One region of the Enterobacter cloacae complex sp. R_G8 genome, then DNA from elsewhere that is predicted to be linked to it. Evidence: predicted binding sites of a transcription regulator. Region 1 holds the regulator's gene; each other region holds the start of a gene.

Region 1 (5,488 bases):
AGCCCGTATGCACATGGGTTAATTCAGGCAGCAAAAGCGCGCGGCTGGCTGGGCGTGGTGATGCACTTTCGGGGATGCAGCGGCGAGCCGAATCGCCAGAAACGCATCTATCACTCCGGCGAAACTGAAGATGGCACCTGGTTTTTGCACTGGCTGCGGGAGAATTTCGGTACCGTGCCGACGGCGGCGGTGGGCTATTCGCTCGGCGGAAATATGCTGGCCTGTCTGCTGGCTAAAGAGGGTGACGCGGTGCCGCTGAATGCTGCGGTGATTGTCTCTGCCCCCTTTATGCTGGAGCAGTGCAGCTACCACATGGAGAAAGGCTTTTCCCGGGTCTATCAGCGCTACCTGCTCAACCTGCTGAAAGCCAATGCGGCGCGCAAGCTGAAGGCCTATCCGGATACCCTTCCGGTGAGCCTGCGTCAGTTGAAAAAGGTCCGCCGCATTCGTGAGTTCGACGACCTGATCACCGCCAAAATTCATGGGTTCGCCGATGCCATTGACTACTATCGTCAGTGCAGCGCCATGCCGCTGCTCAGCAAGATCACTCAGCCGACGCTGATCATTCACGCGAAAGATGACCCGTTTATGGATCATCACTCCATCCCTGCACAGGAATTTCTGCCCGACAACGTTCACTATCAGCTGACCGAGCACGGCGGCCACGTGGGGTTTGTCGGCGGAACGCTGCGTCGCCCGAAAATGTGGCTGGAGACGCGCATTCCTGACTGGTTAACCCCTTACCTGGACGGTGCAACATGATTATCCCCTGGCAGGATCTGGCGCCCGAAACGCTCGATAATCTGATTGAAAGCTTTGTCTTGCGTGAAGGCACCGATTATGGTGAACATGAACGCTCGCTTGAGCAAAAGGTCAACGATGTTAAACGCCAGCTTAAAAGCGGCGACGTGGTGCTGGTGTGGTCTGAACTGCATGAGACGGTCAATATCATGCCCCGCAACGCGTTTCACGGCTGATCTTTCAACCTTTCCAGTCAGGGAGTTGCTATGTCTGCCAGACATCCGGTTATTGCCGTTACGGGGTCGAGTGGTGCGGGAACCACCACCACCAGCCTCGCGTTTCGCAAGATTTTCGCCCAGTTGAATCTCCGTGCGGCGGAGGTCGAAGGCGACAGCTTTCACCGCTATACGCGCCCGGAGATGGACATGGCCATCCGCAAAGCGCGCGATTTGGGCAAACACATCAGCTACTTCGGCCCGGAGGCCAATGACTTCGGCCTGCTGGAGCAAACGTTTCAGGAGTACGGCCTAAGCGGCAAAGGCCAGTCCCGCAAATATCTGCACACCTACGACGAAGCCGTTCCCTGGAACCAGGTCCCGGGCACCTTTACTCCCTGGCAGCCGCTGCCGGAACCTACCGACGTGCTGTTTTACGAAGGATTGCACGGCGGCGTGGTGACGCCGCATCACGACGTGGCGCGACATGTGGATCTGCTGGTCGGCGTGGTGCCAATCGTTAACCTGGAGTGGATCCAGAAGCTGACGCGAGACATCAGCGAGCGCGGCCATTCGCGTGAGGCGGTGATGGATTCGGTTGTGCGCTCAATGGAAGATTACATCAATTATCTGACACCACAGTTTTCCCGCACCCACATCAACTTCCAGCGTGTGCCGACGGTGGACACCTCTAACCCGTTCGCGGCCAAAAGTATCCCGTCGCTGGATGAGAGCTTTGTGGTGATCCATTTCCGTAATCTCGACGGCATCGATTACCCCTGGCTGCTGGCGATGCTGCAGGGTTCGTTTATTTCTCACATGAATACGTTAGTGGTGCCCGGCGGAAAAATGGGGTTGGCGATGGAGCTGATCATGACGCCGCTGGTGCAGCGGTTGATGGAAGGGAAACAGATCGCATAATCATATTCCCTCTCCCAGTGGGAGAGGGTTAGGGTGAGGGCATCAACACGCGTGATGCCCCATCAATCACGCCTCGATCACTTCATACGAATGGGTAATTTTTACCGCCTTCTCCAGCATCAATGCCACAGAGCAGTATTTCTCCGCTGACAGATCGACCGCGCGTGAAACGGCCGCATCTTTTAGTTCTTTCCCGGTGACAATAAAGTGCAGGTTGATGTGGGTGAACAGGCGTGGCGCCTCTTCGCGACGTTCAGACGTGAGCTTAACTTCGCAATCCGTCACATCATGACGGCCCTTTTGCAGAATCGACACCACGTCAATCGCGCTGCATCCCCCAGCCGCCATCAGCACCATCTCCATTGGGCTGGGTGCTTTATCGCCGGAGTTACCGTCCATCAAAATCTGGTGTCCTGAAGCGGACTCGCCCAGGAACGTTAAACCTTCTACCCATTTCACGCGCGCTTGCATATTCATTAACTCCAACGTTGCATTTTTGGTGACAGATTACGCGTGCGTTACATTTCTCGCAATGGAAGGCGACCTGCGTCATGCTGAAGCGAGACACCAGGAGACACGCGGCGAAAGCTATGCTAAAACACTCTGGATGCTACAGTAATACATTGACGTTACACATGTATGCAGAGGACATCAAACTTTACTGGCTGCGAAACGTTACGACAGCCGACTTCCCAGGTATGGGTAAGAATTCGATTGCAACCCCAGAGTCCGGATGCATCTTATGACTCTGGTGACAGCTTATAACAGAGGATAACAGCGCATGGTGCTTGGCAAACCGCAAACAGACCCGACTCTCGAATGGTTCTTGTCTCATTGCCACATTCATAAGTACCCATCGAAGAGCACGCTGATTCACCAGGGTGAAAAAGCGGAAACGTTGTATTACATCGTCAAAGGCTCGGTGGCAGTGCTGATCAAAGATGAAGAAGGGAAAGAGATGATCCTTTCTTATCTGAACCAGGGCGATTTCATCGGTGAACTGGGCCTGTTTGAAGAAGGCCAGGAACGTAGCGCCTGGGTTCGTGCAAAGACAGCATGTGAAGTGGCTGAAATTTCCTACAAGAAATTCCGTCAGTTGATTCAGGTTAATCCTGACATCCTGATGCGTCTTTCTTCGCAGATGGCTCGCCGTCTGCAGGTCACATCAGAGAAAGTGGGTAACCTCGCCTTCCTGGACGTGACCGGCCGTATCGCGCAAACGCTGCTGAACCTGGCGAAACAGCCAGACGCCATGACTCACCCTGACGGCATGCAAATTAAAATTACCCGCCAGGAAATTGGTCAGATCGTCGGTTGCTCCCGTGAAACAGTGGGCCGTATCCTGAAAATGCTGGAAGATCAGAACCTGATCTCCGCCCACGGTAAAACCATCGTGGTTTACGGAACCCGTTAATCCCGATAAAACGGCGTGCCATCGCAAGGTGTCACGCCGTTTTTGTCTCTACTCCTCATGTGGCGCAGGCTGATTTATCACCCGGAAGTTAACTACGCACTGCGACAAACGCTGGTGTTGTGCCTTCCTGTGGCCGTGGGCCTGATCCTTGGACATCTTCAACAAGGGCTGCTGTTCTCTCTCGTACCTGCCTGCTGCAATATTGCCGGTCTCGACACCCCGCATAAGCGTTTTTTCAAACGACTGATTATTGGCGGTTCGCTGTTTGCCGGGTGTAGCCTCGCCGTGCAACTGTTGCTGGCCCGCGATATTCCGCTGCCGCTGATCCTGAGCGTGCTGGCGATGACGCTGGGGGTGACCGCCGAAATCAGTTCGCTGCACGCGCGTTTACTGCCCGCCTCACTCATTGCGGCCATCTTTACCCTCAGTCTCGCAGGTAACATGCCGGTATGGGAACCGCTGCTGATCTACGCCCTCGGTACGCTATGGTATGGCCTGTTTAACTGGTTCTGGTTCTGGCTGTGGCGGGAACAGCCGCTGCGTGAATCCCTGAGCCTGCTCTATGTCCAGCTCGCAGAGTACTGCGAAGCCAAATACACGCTGCTGACTCAGCATACCGACCCGGAAAAATCGCTGCCGCCGCTGCTGACGCGCCAGCAGAAGGTGGTGGATCTGATAAGCCAGTGCTACCAGCAACTGCACATGCTGGCCGCCAACAAGAACCACGAATACAAACGGCTGCTGCGCACCTTCCAGGTGGGGCTGGATCTGCAGGAGCATATCTCTGTGAGCCTGCACCACCCGCAGGAGGTGCAAAAGCTGGTGGAGCGCAGCCATGCCGAAGCGGTGATCCGCTGGAACGCGCAGACCGTGTCCGCACGTCTGCGGGTACTGGCCGACGACATTCTTTATCACCGCTATCCCACCCGCTTTAACATGGACAAGCAACTCGGCGCACTGGAGAAGATCGCCCGCCAGCACGAGGATAACCCGGTGGGTCAGTTTGCCGCCTGGCACTTCAGCCGTATTGCCCGCGTGCTGCGTACCCAGCGCCCGCTCTATCCTCGTGACCTGATGGCGGATAAGCAAAAGCGCCTGCCGCTGCTGCCTGCACTTAAAAGCTATCTCTCGTTTAAATCTTCCGCCCTGCGCAACGCCGCCCGGATTAGCGTGATGCTGAGCATCGCCAGCCTGATGGGCATGGCGCTCCATCTGCCCAAACCCTACTGGATATTAATGACGGTACTGTTTGTCACCCAGAACGGCTACGGCGCCACGCGGGTGCGTATTCTGCACCGGGCGGGCGGAACCATGGCGGGGTTGATTATCGCGGGCGTAACGCTGCACTTCCACGTGCCAGAAGGCTATACGCTGGCAGGCATGCTATTGATTACCCTGGTGAGCTACCTGATCATCCGCAAGAACTACGGCTGGGCGATGGTGGGCTTTACGGTCACGGCGGTATACACCCTGCAGTTGCTTACGCTCAATGGCGAACAATTTATTGTCGCCAGGCTTATCGATACACTGATTGGCTGCCTGATTGCCTTTGGCGGAATGGTCTGGCTGTGGCCACAATGGCAAAGCGGCCTGCTCAGGCAGAACGCCCACGACGCGCTGGAGGCCGACCAGCAGGCTATCCGCCTGATCCTGAGCGACGATCCGCAGCCCTCCCCGCTGGCGTATCAGCGGATGAAGGTCAACCAGGCGCATAACGCCCTGTTCAACTCGCTGAATCAGGCGATGCAGGAGCCCGGCTTTAACTCGCACTATCTGGCGGATATGAAGCTCTGGGTGACGCACAGCCAGTTCATCGTCGAACATATCAACGCGATGACCACGCTGGCGCGTGAACATACCATGCTGACACCGGACCTGGCGCAGCGCTATTTGCAGTCGTGTGAGATTGCCCTGCAGCGGTGTCAGCAGCGCCTGGAGTATGACGCACCGGGTGAATCGGGGGATTCGAACATTCTGGAAGCGCCGGAAACGCTCACCCACGGGCCAATGAGCACCCTGGAGCAGCATCTGCAGCGTATTCTGGGGCATCTGAACACCATGCACACCATTTCGTCGGTGGCATGGCGTCAGCGTCCGCATCACGGCATCTGGTTAACGCGGCGGTTAAAGCGAACCGAATATTAGCCTTTAACGATCTTCGCCACCGCCGCGGCAAAGCGGGTTAATCCATCTTCAA
Region 2 (5,488 bases), 990 kb from region 1:
ACCGCTCCAGTTGGGTGTTCTTTCTTTTAAGCGTAGCGGCTTTTAACAAAATGCCCGTGGGGATGCTCTTAAAGTGAGGGTAATGGCAACAAAGGTGAGACATCTCATTCAAAGCCATTATAAAATTGCCAGCGAAACGAATTCTAAAAGCCAGGCTATGCTGAGATCAGAGTGACGGTGGTTACTGCCCGTAATTGTGCTCATAGACATCGGTAAACCTGCTGATACAATCACTTGCACGTTTACAGACGGAGCATCAAATGCTCCGTTACGGATGGCAATCAACGATAGCCATACTGAACAGGGAGAATTTTATGAAACTTCGGCTGTCGGCGCTTGCGCTGGGCGCGACGATGCTTGTGGGCTGCGCCAGCTCCGGGGAGCAAACGGGACGCTCCGATCCTCTCGAAGGATTTAACCGCTCAATGTATAGCTTCAACTATAACGTGCTGGACCCCTATGTGGTTCGCCCGGTGGCGGTTGCATGGCGTGATTATGTTCCCCAGCCTGCGCGTAACGGGTTGAGCAATTTCACCAGTAACCTTGAAGAGCCAGCGGTGATGGTCAACTACTTCCTGCAAGGCGATCCGTATCAGGGGATGGTGCACTTTACTCGCTTCTTCCTGAACTCCCTGCTGGGGATGGGGGGCTTTATCGATGTCGCCGGCATGGCGAACCCGAAACTGCAGCGTGAACAGCCGCACCGCTTCGGGAGTACGCTGGGTCATTATGGCGTCGGTTACGGCCCTTACGTTCATCTGCCGTTCTATGGCAGCTTTACCGTGCGTGATGATGGCGGTGATATGGTGGATACGCTGTATCCGGTTCTTTCGTGGCTGACCTGGCCGCTGTCGATTGGTAAATGGACGGTAGAAGGGATTGAAACACGTGCGCAACTGCTCGATTCAGACGGTCTGCTGCGTCAGTCTTCCGATCCATACATCATGGTGCGTGAAGCCTACTTCCAGAATCATGACTTTATTGCCAATGGTGGCAAGCTGAAGCCGGAAGAGAATCCAAACGCGAAGGCAATCGAGAACGAATTAAAAGATATCGATTCGGAATAAATAAAAAAGGTGAGCGATGCTCACCTTTTTTGATCCCTGCGCGGATTAGAACGCGTAGTTGAAGTTCAGGCCATACAGCCAGGCTTTACCTTCGGAAGAGAACTCATACGGACCTTCCTTGAAGCTGACTTTTTGACCGTGCATGTACGAAACACCCGCATCGACGGAGGCATCTTTGTTGAATGCATAGGTCGCACCGGCGCTCAGCCAGAAGCGGTCCTGATCCGGAATAGAGATAGAACGTTTGTCTGCCGGAACCGGGCTATCATCGAAGGCAATACCGGTACGGAACGTCCAGTTGTCATCCATGTAGTAAGTGGTACCCAGTGCGATGCGGTAGGCATCACGGAAGCTTTCATCTTTATAGAACAGCGTGTCGCCTTTGCTGTTGGTCGCTTTCAGCTCCTGGAACTGGCTCCAGCTGGTGTAGGTCAGGCTATAGTGAATCGCCCACTGTGGTGCCACGCGGTTATAACCGGACAATTCCCACATTTCCGGTAAGTGCAGGCTCAGAGAACCGCCAGTGGTACGGCCATCGGTGCCCATTGGCAGGCCGAAGGTGCCGAGGATCTGGTTATAAGCAGAAGGCAGGCTGCTCTTGTAGTCGCCGTCAAAGTCGATTTTCACTTCGGAACGGTAGGTGAAACCGTAACGGTTGTTTTTATCGAGTTCATAAAGGATACCGGCGTTCCAGCCAAAGCCCCACTCGTCACCCTTCAGATACGCGATCTGGGTATCTGCCGGGATCCCTGCAACCTGTTGTGCCAGAGGCGGCGGCAGTGCGCCGGAGCCCGCAACGATTTTGCCGAGATCGCCCGCGTAACGTTCGATTTTCGCTTTAGCGTAAACCGCATCAAAGCCAACGCCGAAGCTCCAGTTACTGTTCAGACGGTAAGCACCGCTCAGGTTCAGGTTCAGGGTCTCAAGGTCGGTCTTACCGCCGTAGGCTCCTGCTGCGTAGTCGTTATTAAACTCGGTCGCTAAACCATAGTTAGAGGTTACGGATGCACCCCAGCCAAACTGGTCGTTGATTGGCGCGACGAAGTGCAGGTTTGGCACCCAGGCCGTTGGCGCGATGTTATCGGAATTCAGGCTGGCTCCGCTCGGGGAACGGCCCGTAATATCCACACCCGGATCAACAAAGATAGCGCCCGCTGAGAACGTTGGGCGATCAAACATCATGATCAGCGCAGGGTTACGACTGGCATTACCTGCATCATCAGCAATTGCACCTTCCCCGGAATACGCACGGCCAAGGCCAGAGGAAGAAAATTCGTTTAACTGGAAGCCCGCTGACCAGGCGGACGTAGAGACGATTGCCACTGCGACTGCCAGCGCAGTCTTGTTGAACAGGGTTTTCTGGCTCATGACCATAACCTCATTGAGTTATTTTTATTCAATAATTGTTACATACCGTAACAGGAGCGCGAAGTGTAGGGTCTGAGGTATGACATACAAATCAGACCAGTGGCCAGAGTATAGGTCTGACCAGCTAGAATGTTGCAAGTTTGTTTATTAATATTTTCAAACATGTTTCTTGAAACGAGATCTGGTTGGCAAAAATGTGACCATCCCGACTCACCCAAAAGGGTGAATTTTGTTTTAGATCATTTTTTAGTGTGATATTGGTCACTTATCCCGTTTTGCGCCATTAACGGCTGGAGAGCGTCTGCATCGGGGCGTAAAATATCAGCATCGTGTTTGTCTCGCGTCCTGCGCGAATACAGAGGAAATTGAGATATGAGTAAATGCAGTGCTGATGAAACCCCGGTTTGCTGCTGTATGGATGTTGGTACCATCATGGACAACTCCGATTGCACCGCCTCTTACAGCCGCGTGTTCACCAACCGTGCCGAAGCGGAAGAGACCCTGGCGGCGCTGAGCAAGCGCGCGCGCGACGTAGAATCCGATCCGTGTGAAATCAAGTCCACCTTCACGGAAGTGGACGGCGGCGTGCAGCTGGATATCGACTTTGTCTTCGCCTGCGAAGCAGAAACGCTGATTTTCCAGTTAGGCCTGCGTTAATTCCTGCGGTCTGGAGCCCTCACCCCAGCCTTATCCACGGGTGAGGGTATAAACACTCAAAACGGTAACCTCTGGGTTACCGTTTTGTTTTTGCCTCGGGGCATTTTCTTTTTCTTCTCTGTGTTTTAGTTCGCATTTTTTCGTTTCCCCAATTGGCTGAATGTAAAAAAATGGTTAAGACTATTTATCAGGTCAGACCACTTTATGTTTGCAAAAATTTTTACAGGGGAATGTTATGAGTCAGGCATTACCGCTTATCACCCGACAAGGTGACCGCATTGCCATTGTCAGTGGATTGCGTACGCCGTTTGCGCGTCAGGCGACAGCGTTTCACGGCATACCGGCTGTCGATCTGGGGAAAATGGTGGTGGGGGAGATGCTGGCTCGCAGCGAAATACCGCCTGACGTCATTGAGCAGCTGGTTTTTGGCCAGGTTGTTCAGATGCCTGAAGCCCCCAACATTGCACGAGAAATTGTCCTTGGCACCGGGATGAACGTGCATACGGATGCCTACAGCGTTAGCCGTGCGTGTGCAACCAGCTTTCAGGCGGTGGCAAACGTGGCCGAAAGCCTGATGGCGGGCACTATCCGCGCCGGGATCGCCGGCGGGGCAGACTCCTCCTCCGTACTGCCGATAGGGGTCAGTAAAAAGCTGGCCCGCATTCTGGTGGATGCAAATAAAGCACGCACCGCCGGGCAAAAACTCAAACTCTTCTCGCGTTTACGCCTTCGTGACCTGATGCCTGTTCCACCCGCCGTGGCTGAATACTCCACCGGCCTGCGCATGGGCGACACCGCCGAGCAGATGGCCAAAACCTACGGCATTACCCGGGAGCAGCAGGATGCGCTGGCACACCGTTCCCATCAGCTGGCGGCGAAAGCCTGGTCGGAAGGCAAACTGGCCGATGAGGTGATGACCGCGTATATCCCGCCTTTTCGCGAACCGCTGGCGGAAGATAACAACATCCGCGGAACCTCGACGCTGGCGGATTACGCCAGACTGCGTCCGGCATTTGACCGTAAACACGGTACCGTTACGGCCGCCAACAGTACTCCGCTGACGGATGGTGCTGCCGCGGTGATCCTGATGACGGAATCGCGTGCCAGAGAGCTGGGTCTTACCCCGCTCGGTTATCTGCGCAGCTACGCGTTCACGGCGATTGATGTCTGGCAGGACATGCTGTTAGGCCCGGCCTGGTCCACGCCGCTGGCGCTGGAGCGTGCGGGGTTGACTCTCGCTGATTTAACGCTGATTGATATGCACGAGGCCTTTGCCGCGCAGACTCTGGCTAACGTTCAACTGCTGGCCAGTGAACGTTTCGCGCGTGATGTGCTTGGCCGCGCCCATGCCACCGGAGAAGTGGATCAGAGTAAATTTAACGTACTGGGCGGCTCTATCGCCTACGGTCATCCGTTTGCGGCGACGGGCGCGAGGATGATCACCCAAACATTATATGAGTTACGTCGCCGTGGCGGCGGCTTTGGCCTCGTCACCGCCTGTGCCGCAGGCGGTCTGGGGGCAGCAATGGTTCTGGAGGCTGAATAATGGCAATGGCATCTGCATTTAATTTGACGGTTCGCCTCGATAACGTGGCTGTGATTACCATTGACGTGCCCGATGAAAAGATGAATACCCTGAAGGCGGAATTTGGCGTTCAGGTGCGCGAGATGTTAAAGCAGATCCGCGAAAACAAAGCGATTCGCGGACTGGTATTTATCTCGGCGAAGCCAGACAACTTTATAGCCGGGGCCGATATTAATATGATCGCCCGGGCGCAAAGTGCGCAGGAAGCTGAAGATCTGGCGCGCCAGGGGCAGCAGGTGATGGCGGAGATCCACGCTCTGCCGATCCCGGTGATCGCCGCGATCCACGGTGCATGCCTGGGCGGCGGGCTGGAGCTGGCGTTAGCCTGCCATAGCCGTATTTGTACTGACGACGCGAAAACCGTTCTCGGGTTGCCGGAAGTACAGTTAGGGTTACTTCCCGGGTCCGGTGGGACGCAGCGTCTGCCGCGGCTGGTGGGCGTCAGCACGGCGCTGGAGATGATCTTAACCGGTAAACAGCTGCGCGCCCGTCAGGCGTTGAAAGCGGGACTGGTTGATGACGTCGTCCCGCACTCCATTTTGCTGGAAGCCGCCGTGGAGCTGGCGCTGAAGGGACGTCAGGCAAAACGTGTTCTGCCGGTGCGTGAGCGCATCCTTGCCGGGCCACTGGGACGAACGCTGCTGTTCAGCATGGTGGGCAAGAAAACCGAACAAAAGACCAAAGGTAACTATCCGGCGGCGAAGCGCATTCTTGAGGTGATTGAAACCGGGCTGTCGCAGGGCAGCAGCAGCGGCTATGCCGCAGAGGCAAAAGCCTTCGGTGAGCTGGCGATGACACCGCAATCGCAGGC
Region 3 (5,488 bases), 360 kb from region 1:
CTGTTTCAGCGCTGCGGTTGGCTCCAGCAGTGCGCGCAGCAAGGCTTTTTTCATATTGCGGGTGCCGATCACCCACGCTGCGATGCGGTTGATGGAGGCGTCAAAGAAGTCGAGGCCAATGTGCACGCGGTCGAAGAGGTCATGACGGATGATTTCGCTGGCAATCGCCTGGGTTTCGTCATCCAGCAGCACCACGTGGTCGCTGTCCCAGCGCACCGGACGGCTGACGTGCAGCAGCAGGCGCGGCACGAAGAGCATGGCGGCGGAGATTTTGTCGGAGATCACTTCTGTGGGGTGGAAGTGACCGGCGTCCAGGCACAACGCGGTCTGACGGCTGGTGGCGTAACCCATGTAGAACTCGTTCGAGCCGACGGTGTAGCTCTCCGCGCCAATGCCGAACAGCTTGCTCTCCACCGCGTCGATGTGGTGCGCCGGATTGAGCTTTTCGCTGATGGCCTCATCCAGCGCGGCCAGCAGGCGCTGACGCGGGGCGAGACGGTCGACGGTGATGTCTTTCATGCCGTCCGGGATCCAGATGTTCATCACTGACGGCGTGCCAAGCTGCTCGCCAAACCAGGCCGAGACGCGGCGGCAGGCTTTGACGTGATCGATCCAGAACTGACGAATGTCGTCGTTGGCGTGCGCGAGGGTAAACCCGTCCGCGCTCAGCGGATGCGAGAAGCAGGACGGGTTAAAGTCCAGACCCAGCTTGTTGGCTTTCGCCCACTCCACCCAATTCCTGAAATGCTCCGGTTTGATTGCGTTACGCGCCACCGGCTCGTCAGACTCCAGATAGATCGCGTGCAGGTTCAGGCGTTTTGGTCCCGGGATCAGGCTCAGCGCCAGCTCCAGATCCGCACGCAGTTCGGTGGCGTTGCGCGCTTTGCCTGGGTAGTTACCCGTCGCCTGAATGCCACCCGTCAGGGAACCGCCCGGGTTCTCGAAGCCGGCGACGTCATCGCCCTGCCAGCAGTGCATGGAGACCGGCAGACGGTCGAGCTGGCGCAGCGCCGCGTCGACATCCACGCCGACGGCGGCGAAACGCTGTTTAGCCAGGTCCCAGGCTTGTTCAAGTTGAGTGGTCATGCGCAAAGCTCCTTAGTCAGTCGTTTTTGCTGAAACTGCGCCCGGTAGCGGGCAATTTCATGGCAGGGATTAGGAATGAAGGTGGTCAGGCGGGTATTCGCGGTGACCACCGAGCGGAATTCGTCGACGTCTGAAAGTTCGTCCAGGGCCATCAGCTGAATGCCGATGTTACCGAGCGTGGACGCCTCCACCGGACCCGCCACCACGGTGATGCCGCAGGCATCGGCGCAGAGCTGGTTCAGCAGCTGGTTCTGGCAGCCGCCGCCCACGATATGCAGTTGGCTGAACGGTTTACCGCGAAGGTTCGCCAGCTCGCTCAGAACATCCGCGTAGAGCAGGGCGAGGCTGTCAAAAATGCAGCGCGCCAGCTCGGCAGGACTGGACGGCACCGGCTGCCCGGCTTCAAAACAGGCGGCCTGGATTTCAGCGCTCATATGCACCGGATTAATAAAGCGGTCGTCGTTCGGGTTGATCAGGAACGTACAGGCCTTCAGCTTTTCGGTTTCTGCGATAAGCGCCGGCAGGTCGGAAATGTGCTGCTCTTTCAGCATTCGCTGGAGCAGCCACAGGCCCATGATGTTCTTCAGCACGCGGTAGCGTCCTTCGGCACCGCCTTCGTTAGTGATGTTCGCCGCCATTGCCGCGTCGCTGGTGTAGGGCGTTTTGCTCTCAAAGCCCATCAGCGACCAGGTTCCGGAAGAGAGGTAAGCAGCATCTTTACTGACCAGCGGGGAGGCAATCACCGCGCTGGCGGTGTCGTGACTGGCGACGGCGACCACCGGGATTTCATTCCCCTGTGGGCAAATCCAGTAACCGATCACGTTACCCGGATGGGTCGGCGTGCCGAACCAGGACGGTGAGGCGCCTGTCCAGGCCAGCAGGGTTTCATCCCAGCTGTCGGTGTTGATGTTGACTAGTTGCGTGGTGGTGGCGTTGGTGTATTCCCAGTTCATGTTGCCGGTCAGCCGGTAGCTTAAGTAGTCCGGGATCAGCAGCGCGTGCGCCACCTTTTTGACCAGCTCCGGCTGCTGCTCAACCAGCGCACGCAGCTGATACAGGGTGTTAAAGGGCAGAAACTGAATGCCGCTGCGGCCATAGATGGTGTCCTTGCCAAGCTGCGCGATGGCCTGTGCCATCAGCCCGTCGGTGCGGCTGTCGCGATACGAGACGGGCAGGCCGACGCGGTCGCCGTGGCTGTCGAGCAAAACGTAGTCCACGCCCCAGGTATCAATGCCGATGCTGTCGATGCGTATGCCGTCATTGCAGACGTTGTTCAGCCCGGTGCGGATCTCCGCTTCCAGGGCATCAATATCCCAGGTATCAAAACCGTCCTGTTTTTGCAGGCAGTTGGCGAAACGGTGCATTTCGCGAAGCGTAAGTGTGTGCTGGCCGCAGTCCCAGGTGGCGAGCATTACGCGGCCGCTGGATGCGCCTAAATCGACAGCCACACAATGGCGAAAAGTCATGGTCAGGTCCCTTCTTAAGTCATTGGTGTTGAGTGTAAAAAAGGGAAGAAAAGACCACCTTCTCGTCACTGACAGCCCGAATCTCGCGCTGGCAAGAAAGCAAAGATGAACGTGAGGGAGTTCACAATTTCCAGTCAGGGCGGGGTTTTCGGGCAATGTGACGCTGACCGCATTTCCCGATTTTTCCGTCTGTTTCTTGAAAAATGGACAGCTTTTGCGACGTTTGCTGTCAAAAATTTAAGGTGAGTGTGGAAGGCCTTAATTACTATTTTGAGAACTTTTCTCATTGGTGGGGGCCGTTATGACCGTACTGCACAGTGTCGATTTTTTCCCGTCGGGAACGTCTCCGGTCGCGATTGAGCCACGGCTCCCGCAGGCTGCGTTTCCTGAACATCATCATGATTTTCATGAAATTGTGATTGTCGAGCATGGGACAGGCATTCACGTCTTTAACGGCCAGCCGTACACCATCAGCGGCGGTACGGTGTGCTTTGTGCGCGATCACGACAGGCATTTGTATGAACATACCGACAACCTGTGCCTGACCAACGTGCTCTATCGTTCGCCGGACGCATTCCAGTTTCTGTCGGGTTTAAACAAGCTCCTGCCCCAGGAGCAGGATGGACACTACCCGTCGCACTGGCGGGTCAATCAGTCCACGTTGCAGCAGGTGCGCCAGCTGGTGAATCAACTGGAGCAGAGCGAGGACGGGCAGGCGATGCATGCCATTGCCACCCGCGAGCTGCTGTTTATGCAACTGCTGGTACTGCTGCGTCGCAGTAGCCTGGTGGAAGGGCTGGAAAATAACGACGCACGGCTGAACCAGCTGATGGCCTGGCTGGAGGACCATTTCGCCGAGGACATTTGCTGGGAAACGCTGGCGGATGATTTTTCGCTGTCGTTGCGTACGCTCCATCGTCAGCTCAAGCAGCACACCGGGCTGACGCCGCAGCGCTACCTCAACCGTCTGCGCCTGATTAAAGCGCGTCACCTTTTGCGTCACACTGATGAAAGCGTCACGGATATCGCCTATCGCTGCGGTTTTGGCGACAGTAATCACTTTTCGACCCTTTTTCGCCGCGAATTTAACTGGTCCCCACGCGATATCCGTCAGGGGAAGGATACTTCACTCCAGTAACGCGAAGGCAATCACCGTTTTATTGCCGCAAAAAGGCTAATAATGTCCGGTTATTCGCCGTAGAGGTTAGGGTGTGGCCGCTCAGTTAATCCTTCGCAAAGATGATTTTTTTGCCTCCGCGAGTCAGGCCGTCGCGGTGGCCGACCGCTACCCGCAAAATGTCTTTGCCGTGCATACCCACGAGTTTTGCGAGCTGGTGCTGGTGTGGCGCGGCAATGGTTTACATATCCTCAACGACAGACCCTACCGCATCACGCGTGGCGATCTGTTTTACATTCGCGCCGAAGATAAACACGCCTACGCCTCGGTTAACGATCTGGTGTTGCAGAACGTCATCTACTGCCCGGACCGACTCAAACTGAATGTCGACTGGGCGGCCCATATCCCCGGTTTTCTTAATGCCAGAGGTGAACCGCACTGGCGCTTAAGCAGCAACGGCATGGCTCAGGTGCGCCAGACGATCTCCCAGCTGGAGCAGGAGAGTCAGAAGAGCGATCCGGAGGCAAATGCGATGTCAGAACTGCTTTTCGCCCAGCTGGTCATGACCCTCAAACGCCATCGTTATGCCACCGATAACCCCTCCGCGACCGCGCAGGAAGCGCTGCTGGATAAGCTGATCACCCGACTTGCGGGCAGCCTTAACAAAAGTTTCGTGCTGGAAAAGTTCTGCGAGCAGGAGCAGTGTAGCGAGCGCGCGCTGCGCCAGCAGTTCCGCACCCAGACGGGGATGACGGTGAACCACTACCTGCGCCAGCTGCGCATCTGCCACGCCCAGTATCTGCTCCAGCATACGGAGCTGATGGTCAGTGAAGTGGCGATGCGCTGTGGATTTGAGGACAGTAACTACTTTTCGGTGGTGTTTAACCGCGAGGTGGGGATGACGCCGGTTCAGTGGCGTCATCGTAGTCGAAAGGCAGCGTAATCAGTTCGCCATGCCGAGGCCGACAATGTTAGCGGCAATGATGATCACCACGCAGCCCAGGCTCAGTACGCCCACCGGACGACGCCCGGCGTTATTCCACTCCTTCAGTACCAGCCCAACCAGCCCGCCGCACAGCACGTAAAAGCTCATGTGCAGCATCCAGCTTATGTAGTCGTATTGCGGTGGAATGCTGGCGTGACCCCAGGCGTAGAAAAAGAACTGCAGGTACCACATGAGGCCGCCCAGCATCGACAGCAGTACATTGGTGAGGATTAAGGATTTTGCCAGTGAGAAATCGGCCTTTACCGACAGATCCTTCACCTTTGCCAGACGAATGAAGCAGAAGCCGAGGTTGACCAGCGCACCGCCGCCCATGATGACCACGTAGCTTGGCAGCGCCACGTACAGCGGGTCGACGCCCAGCGCGGCGGCCGCTTCGTGCATAGGTTTCGCGGCGTTCATGGCGAACGACATGCCCGCCGAGAAGATGCCGCACATCACTGCCAGCAATAGCCCTTTCTTCAGGTTAAAGTCTTCGGCTTTGATGCCCATCTTGCGCTCTTTCAGTTGACCCGCACGGGTGACGATACCCACGCCGATCACCGCGACAAGCACGCCCAGCAGCGTCATCTGCCCGCCTTTGGTGTTGATCAACACGTCGACATTGCCGTTAAGAATGGGCGTCATCAGCGTGCCGACGATCAGGGTAATGCCAATCGCGATGCCGATACCCATCGACATCCCGAGGTAGCGCATGGTCAGGCCGTAGTTGATGTTGCCGATGCCCCACATCGCACCGAAGAGAAACACCGGCAGCAGGGTGGAGGCACTGAAGGAGGTGAAGTAGCCCCAGAAATCCGGGAGCAGCATGGCGCT

Evidence for each region. The regulator CRP, encoded in region 1, controls carbon source genes, mostly activating them, when cyclic AMP is high. The targets are predictions, from matches to a motif close to ATGTGANNNNNNTCACAT.
Region 2: a site for CRP is predicted at 2,685-2,702, ahead of NQ842_RS07710 (YfcZ/YiiS family protein). Genes of this name have one in related genera too.
Region 3: a site for CRP is predicted at 2,708-2,725, ahead of rhaS (HTH-type transcriptional activator RhaS). Genes of this name have one in related genera too.

The regions. Positions count from the first base shown of each region.
Region 1 covers NZ_CP102246.1:622,419-627,906, reverse strand. Annotated here, with positions in the region: gene NQ842_RS02875 (hydrolase) at 1-762, shown strand, start outside; gene NQ842_RS02870 (YheU family protein) at 759-977, shown strand; gene NQ842_RS02865 (phosphoribulokinase) at 1,008-1,877, shown strand; gene NQ842_RS02860 (OsmC family protein) at 1,944-2,348, opposite strand; gene crp (cAMP-activated global transcriptional regulator CRP) at 2,659-3,291, shown strand; gene NQ842_RS02850 (YccS/YhfK family putative transporter) at 3,349-5,436, shown strand; gene NQ842_RS02845 (aspartate aminotransferase family protein) at 5,433-5,488, opposite strand, start outside.
Region 2 covers NZ_CP102246.1:1,609,068-1,614,555, forward strand. Annotated here, with positions in the region: gene mlaA (phospholipid-binding lipoprotein MlaA) at 315-1,067, shown strand; gene fadL (long-chain fatty acid transporter FadL) at 1,113-2,435, opposite strand; gene NQ842_RS07710 (YfcZ/YiiS family protein) at 2,808-3,092, shown strand; gene fadI (acetyl-CoA C-acyltransferase FadI) at 3,328-4,638, shown strand; gene fadJ (fatty acid oxidation complex subunit alpha FadJ) at 4,638-5,488, shown strand, end outside.
Region 3 covers NZ_CP102246.1:259,614-265,101, forward strand. Annotated here, with positions in the region: gene rhaA (L-rhamnose isomerase) at 1-1,086, opposite strand, end outside; gene rhaB (rhamnulokinase) at 1,083-2,552, opposite strand; gene rhaS (HTH-type transcriptional activator RhaS) at 2,854-3,690, shown strand; gene rhaR (HTH-type transcriptional activator RhaR) at 3,764-4,612, shown strand; gene rhaT (L-rhamnose/proton symporter RhaT) at 4,613-5,488, opposite strand, start outside.